3 regions of the Stenotrophomonas sp. STEN030 genome follow, and region 3 is predicted to be linked to each of the others. Evidence: predicted binding sites of a transcription regulator. Region 3 holds the regulator's gene; each other region holds the start of a gene.
The links. The regulator FliA, encoded in region 3, starts transcription of late flagellar genes. The targets are predictions, from matches to a motif close to TAAAGTTTNNCNNNCNNNGGCCGATAA.
Positions count from the first base shown of each region.

Region 1 (3,270 bases), on a different contig from region 3:
CCAGGGATAATGTGCGCTCTCCGCCCACCGGAAGCGCCGCAATGACCCCTTCTGTTTCGCTACAAAACGCACGCGTGCTGGTTGCCGGTGGCAGCCGCGGCATCGGCCTGGCCATCGCCCAGGCCTTTGCCCGCGACGGCGCGAAAGTCAGCATCTGTGCACGTGGTGCAGCGGCGCTGCAGCAGGCAGCCGAACTACTGCTGCGCGATGGTGCAGCTGCCGCGCACACGCAGCAATGTGATCTCGCCGATCCAGCGCAGATTCAAGCCTGGATCGATGCCGCGGCCGCCGAACTGGGCGGCGTCGACATCCTCATCAACAATGCGTCCGGCTATGGCAACGGCAATGACGATGCCAGCTGGCAGGCCGGTTTCGATATCGACCTGATGGCTGCCGTGCGCGCCAACCGCGCCGCCCTGCCCTATCTGCGCCTGAGTGCGATGCCGACCATCCTCAACATCAGCTCGATCAATGCCTCGGTGCCGACACCGCGCGCAGCGGCCTACTCCGCCGCCAAGGCCGCGTTGAACTACTACACCGTATCGCTGGCCACCGAGCTGGCGCGCGAGCGTATCCGGGTCAACGCACTGGCCCCGGGCTCGATCGAATTCCCCGGTGGGCTGTGGGAGCAGCGCCGCAGCAGCGCCCCCGAACTCTACGAACAGATCCGCGCCAAGATCCCGTTCGGTGGCTTTGGCAATGTTGAAGATGTAGCCAACACCGCGGTCTTCCTGTGCTCGCCCACAGCGCGTTGGATCACCGGCCAGGTGCTGGCGGTGGATGGCGGGCAGTCGTTGCCGGCCTGAGCCTCGCCCGCTGTTTGTAGGAGCGGCGTGAGCCGCGAAGCCGGTGCACTCACAGATCGCCAGCTTCGCGGCTTACGCCGCTCCCACAACCCAGCCAACCTCGCCCGGAACTCACACCAACGCCGCCGCCCCCACCACCCGCACATCCGGCTGCGGATTCAACACCGCCTCCACCAAGGCATCGGCGATCCGCGTGGCCGGATTGATCCGCCACGCACGCGGCAGCACCGGTGCAAGCGCCCCCAATACCACGCTGGCCAGATCCTCACCGGTTCGCCGTTCGGCGCGGTCGCCGCCAATCAGGCCCGGGCGCACCAAGGTCAATGAAGCAAAGCCCAGCGCGCGCAGGTCCTGTTCCAACTCGCCTTTGACCCGGCTGTAGAACACCAGTGAGCGCGGGTTGGCACCTGCCGCCGAGTTCAAAGCAAACACCTCGCAGCCATTGGCACGGACCGCGCGTGCAATAGCCAAGGGATAGCCATGGTCGATCTGCCGGAAGGCCTCACGCGAGCCAGCCTGCTTCATCGTCGAGCCCAGTGCGCAGATCACCGCATCCACCTGCCAGCCCTGCGCCACCGTCGCCAGCTCGGTGAAATCCAGCACCGGATTGAGCAGCTTGGCGTTGGTCCGCGCCAGCGCGCGGCGGGTCGGTGCGACCACGCCACTGCAGCGTGGATCGGCCAGCAACCGCTGCAGTACCTGCGCCCCGACCAGACCGGTCGCGCCGGCCAGCAATACCTGCATGATGTGCTCCTGTGATCGGCTGCCATTCAAGCCGGCTGCTACCTTGCCGATAATGGGGCTTGGACACCACCTCCGGCTGCGCACAGGCGCAGCCACAACCCGCCCGGACCCCTGCGCAATGGCCGACAGCCCCGATGATTCCTCCACCTCCCGCAGCAGCGGGCTGGGTCGCATCCTGGCGCGGCGAACCACGCCGCAGGCGGCTGCGGCGGTCGAGGTGGTAGCCAACGGGGGCGGTGGCATGGCGATGCTGCAGCGCTTGTTCATCGGCGCCAACGCGCCGGAATCGGTATTGGCCGCCTTCGCCCAGGGCATGTGCACCTTGCCCGGCGAACTCGGCGATATGGGCCAACGCCTGCACAGCGCCCATGCCGAGCAGGACTGGGAGCGCTATGGTCGCCTGCTGCGGCAGCTGATCGACAAGTACATCCGTACCGTTGAGCTGGAGGCATCCCACACCAGCAACAGCCAGGCCGAACAGCTGCGCGACATGCTACGCGACACGCTAGGCGCGGTGCTGGCCAGCCTGATGCAGCAGTCGCCGGAGCTGGAACAGCAAGCCCAGCGCATGGGCGATGAACTGCGCAGCTGGCGCAGTGGCCAGCCCCTGCAGCCAGTCGCCATGCATCTGCGCGAGCTCTGCCACCAGGTCGGCGTGCGCAGCAACAGCCTGCAGGAACAGCGCGACCTGCTGCTCAACCTGTTCGACATGCTGCTGGAGAACATCTCCGAACTGCTCGATGGCGACAGCTGGCTGCAAGGCCAGATCCGCTCGATCCGGCAACTACTGGCCGGGCCACTGGACGCCAGCTCGCTGGAACAGACCCGCAATGACCTGCGCGAAGTGATCTATCGGCAAGGGCTGCTACGCGAGGGCATCGATCAATCCAAACAGGCGATGAAGGACCTGATGGTGGATTTCGTGCAGCAGGTGGACGGCATGGTCACCGAGACCGGCGAGTTCCACGATCGTATTGCAAGCTACGCCGTTGCCGTGCGCCAGACCCGCAGCATCTCCGACCTCACCCAGCTGCTGCAGGACGTGCTGCAGGACACCGCGCGGGTGCAGGAGCAGGCTGCACGTGCACGTGACCATCTGGCCAATGCCCGCGCCGAGGCCAAGGCCGCCGAGCAGCGTGTGCAGCAACTGGAGCGCGAGCTGGAGGAAGCCGGCAGCCAGCTGCGTACCGACCCGCTGACCGGCGCCCTGAACCGCCGTGGCCTGGAGCAGCAGCTGGGCGAGCTGCTAGCTGACCACAGCACGCCACTGAGCCTAGCCATGATCGACCTGGACCACTTCGGCCAGACCAATGCACAGCATGGCCACGCCGGCGGCGATCAGGCCCTGCGCCATCTGGTGGCGGTGACCCAGCAACGCCTGCGCGGCCGCGACTGCATCGCCCGCCTCGGCGGCGACGAATTCGTGCTGGTGCTGCCCGGGCTCAACCGCGCCGCTGCATTGGAAACCCTGCAACAACTGCAGCAGCAGCTGGCGCAACGCCCGTTCCTGCATGAAGAACAGCGCGTGCAGGTGCGTTTCAGCGCTGGCGTCGCCCAAGCCCAGCCCGGCGAAGCCCTGCAGGCCCTGCTGCAGCGCGCCGATCAGGCGCTGTATGCGGCCAAACGCGTAGGCCGCAATCAGGTCCTGCCCGCCGCCTGAGCGGCGACAGCAACGACAATCGGCTCACAGCTGTGATATTTGCTGCGCTGGTGCGAATCA
Region 1 is NZ_JBRREB010000033.1:17,603-20,872, forward strand. It holds gene ACVOLR_RS12655 (SDR family NAD(P)-dependent oxidoreductase) at 42-806, shown strand; gene ACVOLR_RS12660 (NAD(P)H-binding protein) at 918-1,550, opposite strand; gene ACVOLR_RS12665 (GGDEF domain-containing protein) at 1,669-3,210, shown strand.
Region 1: a site for FliA is predicted at 1,577-1,603, ahead of ACVOLR_RS12665 (GGDEF domain-containing protein). Genes of this name have one in related genera too.

Region 2 (3,270 bases), on a different contig from region 3:
CGCGATGCTGGCCTGCCAACCCATGCCAAGAAAGACTCGACCGGCATCTGCTTCATCGGTGAACGCGATTTCCGCGAGTTCCTGGGCCAGTATCTGCCTGCCCGCGAAGGCGAGATCCAGGACCCCGATGGTCAGGTAATCGCCCGCCACCCCGGCGTGTTCTATTTCACCTTGGGCCAGCGCGAAGGCCTGAACATCGGCGGCGTGCGTGGCCGCCCGGCGGCGCCGTGGTTCGTGGTCGGCAAGGACGTGGCCCGCAATATCCTGTACGTCGACCAGGGCCATGACAGCCCCTGGTTGCAGTCCAACTGGCTGCGCAGCGAAACCATGCACTGGATTGCCGGCGCCCCACCCGCCCGTGAATTCGAATGCACCGCGCAGACCCGCTACCGCCAACCGGACGAAGCCTGCACCGTGAAGGTGCGTGATGACGGTACGCTGGACGTGCATTTCGCACGCCCGCAACGCGCCGTCACCCCCGGCCAGTCACTGGTGCTGTACGACGGCATGGAATGCCTTGGCGGCGCGGTGATCGCCGCCACCGATGCACCTTTGGAGCGCCGTTTGGCCGCCCCTGTTTCCCCTTGAGAGATGACCATGACTTTTTCCATCGATGACCGCGTACTTGCCTTGGCAGGCATTGCCCAGGCCTTGCAGCAGGTGCGCCGCATCGCAGAAACCGGCCATTCGGAGAGCGCCGTGGTGCGCACCGCAATGGACAGCGTGCTGCGTATTGATGCCAGCTCGCCCGCCGCCGTATACGGCAGTGCTACCCAGGTTGAGCCCGGCCTGCGCCTGCTGCGCGACTACTTCCGCAACCAGGGCAAGGACGATCTGCTGCCGCGGCTGGCCCTGTCGGTGATGCAGCTGGAACGCCGCTTCGTGCGCGAAGGCGCCACGGTCGACAAGGTGGAGGCCGGCATCGAGCGCGCCGCCAGCATCGCCAAGGACCGCGGCGACAGCTGCCACCCGGACGTGCTGAGTGCGATGGGCGCGCTGTATGCCGACACCATCAGCCAGCTCAAGCCGAAGATCATGGTGCAAGGCAACCCGCACTACCTGGGCCAGGCGATGGTGGTGTCGGAGATCCGTGCGCTGTTGCTGGCAGCGGTGCGCTCGGCGGTGCTGTGGCGTCAGCTGGGCGGCGCTTACTGGGATTTCCTGTTCTCGCGCAAGGCCATGCTCGAAGCCATCGAGCGTCGTCTGCGCTGATTTTCAAGGCCCGCAATCGCAGCCGTTGCGGGCCTGCATCGCAAAACCTCTCGGGATTCACGCCAGTGGGCTAAAGACACCCTGCCCACTGCCGATACTGCATTCGTGACTCTCCCGAGAACGTCCATGTATTCACGTATTGCAATCCGTTTGGCAGCCCCGCTTGTCCTCACCCTTCTGGTTGTGGTCGCTGCCGCCCTGTCCTGGCCCTCTGCGGCCCTGTGGGCGATCCTGACCACCATGGTGCTGAGCTGGCTGGTGTTTGCCTGGTGGAGCGTGCATTCGCAAACCCAGCGCTCGCCCGAGCACGCCAAGGTGCTGAAAGAGCAGGACCAGCTGCTCAATGAACTGCGCAGCTTCGTCAGCAACGAAATCGACGGCTCACGCAGCGAGATCGAGCGCGCCCGCGAACTGATCCGGCAAGCGGTCGGCGGCCTCGGTGGCAGCTTTGATGCGATGAGCCGCAAATCGCGCCAGCAGAGCCAGGCATTGGCCCGCATCGTTGACCGCGCCGGTGATGAAGGTGGCGGTGGCAATGGCGGTGTCGACGTGGCCCGCTTCGCCCAGAACGCCAGCCACCAGATGGAACAGCTGGTTGAAGCACTGGAGCAGGTCAGCGGCCAGAGCAGCAACACCGTGCAGCACATCGACCAGATGGCGCAGCACCTGGACGGCATTTTCGCCCTGCTGGAAGACGTCAAGTCAATCGCCGACCAGACCAACCTGCTGGCCTTGAATGCCGCCATTGAAGCAGCACGTGCCGGTGAAGCCGGGCGTGGTTTCGCAGTGGTAGCTGACGAGGTGCGTAACCTCTCCGAGCGCTCCACCACCTTCAACGAGCAGATCCGAAAGCTGGCCCACAGCTCCAAGGACGCCATCGCCAAGGTGCGCGAAACCGTCACCCACATGGCCTCGCGCGATATGGACCGGTCCCGCGAAGCACGCCACGAGGCCGCATCCATGCTGGACAGCGTGGCTGCCATCAATGCCTCGCTGGGCGACGGCATGCGTGAGATCTCCGAGTGTGGCCGCGCCATCGACGGCAGCGTCGCTGAAGCCGTACGCGCCCTGCAGTTCGAAGACATCGCCACCCAGGCCCTGGGCGGCGTGCATACCCATCTTGACCGTCTGGGTGCGATCAACCGCGAAGCCGTCGCGCTGCAGGAACTGCTGCACCGTAACGGCGGCGTGTTCGATGGCGAGATGGTCAGCGCGCTACAGCGCACCGGCAGCCGCCTGCGCGAAATGCGCGTGGAGTGGGAGCGCCCGCCGCACAAGCCGGTGTCCCAGCAGAGCATGGGCGCAGGCACGGTGGAGTTGTTCTGATTCCACCCCGCACCCGTACTGCATCCGAGCCCCGGCCCTTGGCCGGGGCTTTGCTGTTGCTGCAAGCGCGCTGATATATGCTGACACCTTGCTCCACCGCCAACAGCAACGCCGAGCCAGCACCGCAGGCTGATGACGCCATGCCTCTTCCTACTGCCGCCAATCGCATCTCGTTGAGCCGACGCGAACAGCTCGCGCTGCTTGAGCAGCGTGCGCAGCAGGAGCTGCTGGAGCTGCGTGCAGTGCGCGATCAAGCCCAGAGCCCTGGCCGCGTTGAAGACTCTGACTGGCTGACAAGCTGCATCGACTGGGACCTGTCGGTCCCCTGAGACCTCCCCTCAAGCTGCGCTTGGCCGGGCTACACATCTGCGCGCACCGCGGCCCTCTTTGTGGGAGCGGCGTAAGCCGCGAAGCAAGCACAGCATCAGCTCACGGCCTGCAAGCAACGCCAGCTTCGCGGCTGACGCCGCCCCCACAGACAAGCAGCATGGTGGCCTTGGCCTGCGCGCACTCCGCTTCTGTTGTAGGAGCGGCGTAAGCCGCGAAGCAAGAACAGCATCAGCTCATGGCCTGCAAGCAACGCCCGCTTCGCGGCTGACGCCGCCCCCACAGACAAACAGCATGGCGGCCTTGGCCTGCGCGCACTCCGCGCCTTTTTGTGGGAGCGGCGTGAGCTGCGAAGCAAACACATCGCCAGATGAAGGGTTGCGGCATTACCAGCTTCGCGGCTGA
Region 2 is NZ_JBRREB010000005.1:38,758-42,027, reverse strand. It holds gene mnmA (tRNA 2-thiouridine(34) synthase MnmA) at 1-588, shown strand, start outside; gene hflD (high frequency lysogenization protein HflD) at 598-1,212, shown strand; gene ACVOLR_RS02630 (methyl-accepting chemotaxis protein) at 1,339-2,538, shown strand; gene ACVOLR_RS02625 (hypothetical protein) at 2,616-2,867, shown strand.
Region 2: a site for FliA is predicted at 1,284-1,310, ahead of ACVOLR_RS02630 (methyl-accepting chemotaxis protein). Genes of this name have one in related genera too.

Region 3 (3,270 bases):
AAACCGGCGGCGTGATCGCCCTTGTCGGCCCCACCGGCGCCGGCAAGACCACCACCATCGCCAAGCTGGCCTCGCGCTTCGCCGAAGCCCATGCCGCCCGTGACGTGGCCTTGGTCACCACCGATACCCAGCGCATCGGCGCCCGCGAGCAGCTGTACGGCTTCGGCCGCCAGCTCGGCATCGCCGTACACGAGGCCAATAGCGGCACCGACCTCAACCAATTGCTGCAGAAGCTGGCCGACTACAAGCTGGTGCTGATCGACACCGCCGGCCTCGGCCAGCGCGACCGCGCCCTGACCGCCCAGCTGCAGTGGCTGCGCGCCGCCGGCCAGATCCGCACCCTGCTGGTGCTGCCGGCCAATACCGCCTTCCAGGACATGGACGAAGTGGTCCGCCGCTTCAGCGCTGCCAACCCGCAGGGCGTGGTGCTGACCAAGCTGGACGAGACCGGCCGCTTCGGTTCGGCACTGTCGGTGGCGGTCGATCACCGCCTGCCGATCACCTGGGTGACCGACGGCCAGGACGTTCCGGAAGACCTTTATCGGGCCTCCGCCGCAAATCTCGTACTTCGCCTTGAAGATTTGCGCCGCGCGGCCGATATGCCCTGCAACACGGAGTTGAACAATGCAGTCGCGTGAGTACGCCAAGCTGACCAACACCTTCCCCCTGTCGGCTACCCGGCACGAACCGGCAGGCCCGGTGCGCACCATCGCGGTGACCGGCGGCAAGGGCGGTGTAGGTAAAACCAATGTCTCGGCCAACCTGGCTGTGGCACTGGCAGGCATGGGCAAACGTACCCTGCTGCTGGATGCCGACCTGGGCCTGGCCAACATCGACGTGGTGCTGGGCCTGCAGCCCAAGCACACCCTGGCCGACCTGGTCGCCGGGCGCGCCACGCTGGACGAAGTGATCATGGAAGGCCCCAACGGCGTACTGGTAGTGCCGGCCGCCTCGGGCCGTCGGCATATGGCTGAACTGCAGCCAGCCGAACACGTCGGCCTGGTCAACGTGTTCTCCGAGCTCGAACGCGAGCTCGATGTGATGATCATCGACACCGCCGCCGGCATCACCGACAGCGTACTGACCTTCTGCCAGGCCGCCCAGGACACCGTTGTGGTGGTCTGCGACGAGCCGGCCTCGATCACCGATGCCTACGCGCTGATCAAGGTCCTGTCGCGCGAACGCGGCGTGGACCGCATCCAGGTGGTGGCCAACATGGTCCGCGACCCCAACGAAGGCCGCGCCCTGTACGAAAAGCTGGTGCGGGTCTGCGAGAAGTTCCTGATCGATGTGTCGCTGAACTACCTGGGCTGCGTGCCGCAGGACGACTGGCTGCGCCTGTCGGTGCAGCGCCAGCAGCCGGTGGTCAAACTCTATCCTTCCGCGCCAGCCTCGCTGGCCATCAACGAAATCGCCCGTCGCACCGCGCGCTGGCAAGCCCCAACCGCCCCGCGCGGCGGCGTTGAGTTCTTCCTGGAACGCATCATCCAGCAGAAGGTGAAGGCATGAACAATGCAGCCGCCCAATACCGTGAAGTCCAGCGCAGTGCGGCTAATGACTGCATCGCCCGCCACGCCGACCTTGTCCGCCGCATCGCCCACCATCTGGCCGCGCGCCTGCCCGCAAGCGTCGAGGTCGATGATCTGATCCAGGCCGGGATGATGGGCCTGATCGAGGCCTCGCGCAGCTATGACGCCGAACAGGGCGCCTCGTTCGAAACCTATGCATCGATCCGCATCCGCGGCTCGATGATCGACGAAATCCGCCGCGGCGACTGGGTCCCACGCTCGGTGCACCGCCGCGCCCGCGATGCCGCCGCCACCATCCGCCGCCTCGAGCAGAGCACCGGCCGCTCGGCCAGCGCCAGCGAAGTAGCCGAAGCGATGGAGCTGCCGCTGCCCGAATACATGCGTCTGGTCGAAGACGCCTCACGCGGTCAGGTGCTGAGCCTGGAATCACGCATCGAAGACCAGGGCGAGCTGGACACCCCGACCACCGGCGGTCCCAACCCGCAGCAGGTGCTGGAGCGCAGCCAGTTCGGCGCCGAGCTGGGCAAGGCCATCGGCCAACTGCCCGAGCGCGAGCAGTTGGTGTTGTCGCTGTACTACGAGCAGGAATTGAACCTGAAAGAAATTGGCGCGGTATTGGGCGTAAGCGAATCCCGCGTCTGTCAGATCCACGGCCAGGCCACGCTGCGTCTGCGCGGCCGACTGAAGATTTTCGAGGCGGCCGACGCCGGGCTCGAAGAACCATGAAGAGGAAAGTCTTTTGAACAAAAACATGCGCATCCTGATCGTTGACGACTTCTCGACGATGCGCCGCATCGTCAAGAACCTGCTCGGCGATCTGGGCTTCACCAATACCGCCGAAGCCGAGGACGGGCATGCCGCGCTGTCGATGCTGCAGACGCAGTCGTTCGATTTCGTCGTCACCGACTGGAACATGCCGGTGATGACCGGCATCGAGCTGCTCAAGGCGATCCGCAATGATGCCAAGCTCAAGACCTTGCCTGTATTGATGGTCACCGCCGAAGCCAAGCGCGAGCAGATCATCGAGGCCGCACAGAGCGGTGTGAACGGCTACATCATCAAGCCGTTCACCGCGCAGACGCTGGAAGAGAAGCTCGGCAAGATCTTCGAACGCCTGGCAGCGAGCGCCTGATGAACCAGCTCGGCGAAGCATTGAGCGACAAAACAGCCCTGGTGCAACGCCTGCAGGACGCACTGGCAGCATTGGAAAGCGGCGACGAAGCCGGCTGGCGCCGGGAAATCGACGCGCTGGCCGCCCTGCGCGCGCAGCCGATGATGTCCGGGCTGGGCCGGCTGGCACGCGAACTGGGCCAGGCACTGGGCGAACTGCCCAGCGTGTCCAGCGAAGCCGGCGAGCTGGATGACGCCTGTGCGCGTCTGGACCATGTGGTGCAGATGACCGAGCAGGCCACCCATCGGACGCTGGATCTGGCCGAGGAATGCCGTGCACTGACCGAGCGCCTGCGTGCGGACGGGCTGAATGCCGAACAGGGCGAAATCCTCGAACGCATCCGCCACAACCTCACCGAAGTAGCGCTGACCCAGAGCTACCAGGACCTGACCGGGCAGATCATCCGCCGCGTGGTTGGCATCGTCCGTCGCGTGCATGAAGGTTTCGGCGCGCTTGGCCTGCCGCCGCCGGAAGAAGACACACGCAACCAGGGCTTGGCTGGCCCGGCCGTCAATGGCCTGGACCGCCACGCCGTGTCGCAGGTGGACGCAGACGACCTGCTCTCGGACC
Region 3 is NZ_JBRREB010000013.1:80,610-83,879, reverse strand. It holds gene ACVOLR_RS06665 (AAA family ATPase) at 1-638, shown strand, start outside; gene ACVOLR_RS06660 (MinD/ParA family ATP-binding protein) at 625-1,509, shown strand; gene ACVOLR_RS06655 (RNA polymerase sigma factor FliA) at 1,506-2,255, shown strand; gene cheY (chemotaxis response regulator CheY) at 2,269-2,661, shown strand; gene ACVOLR_RS06645 (protein phosphatase CheZ) at 2,661-3,270, shown strand, end outside.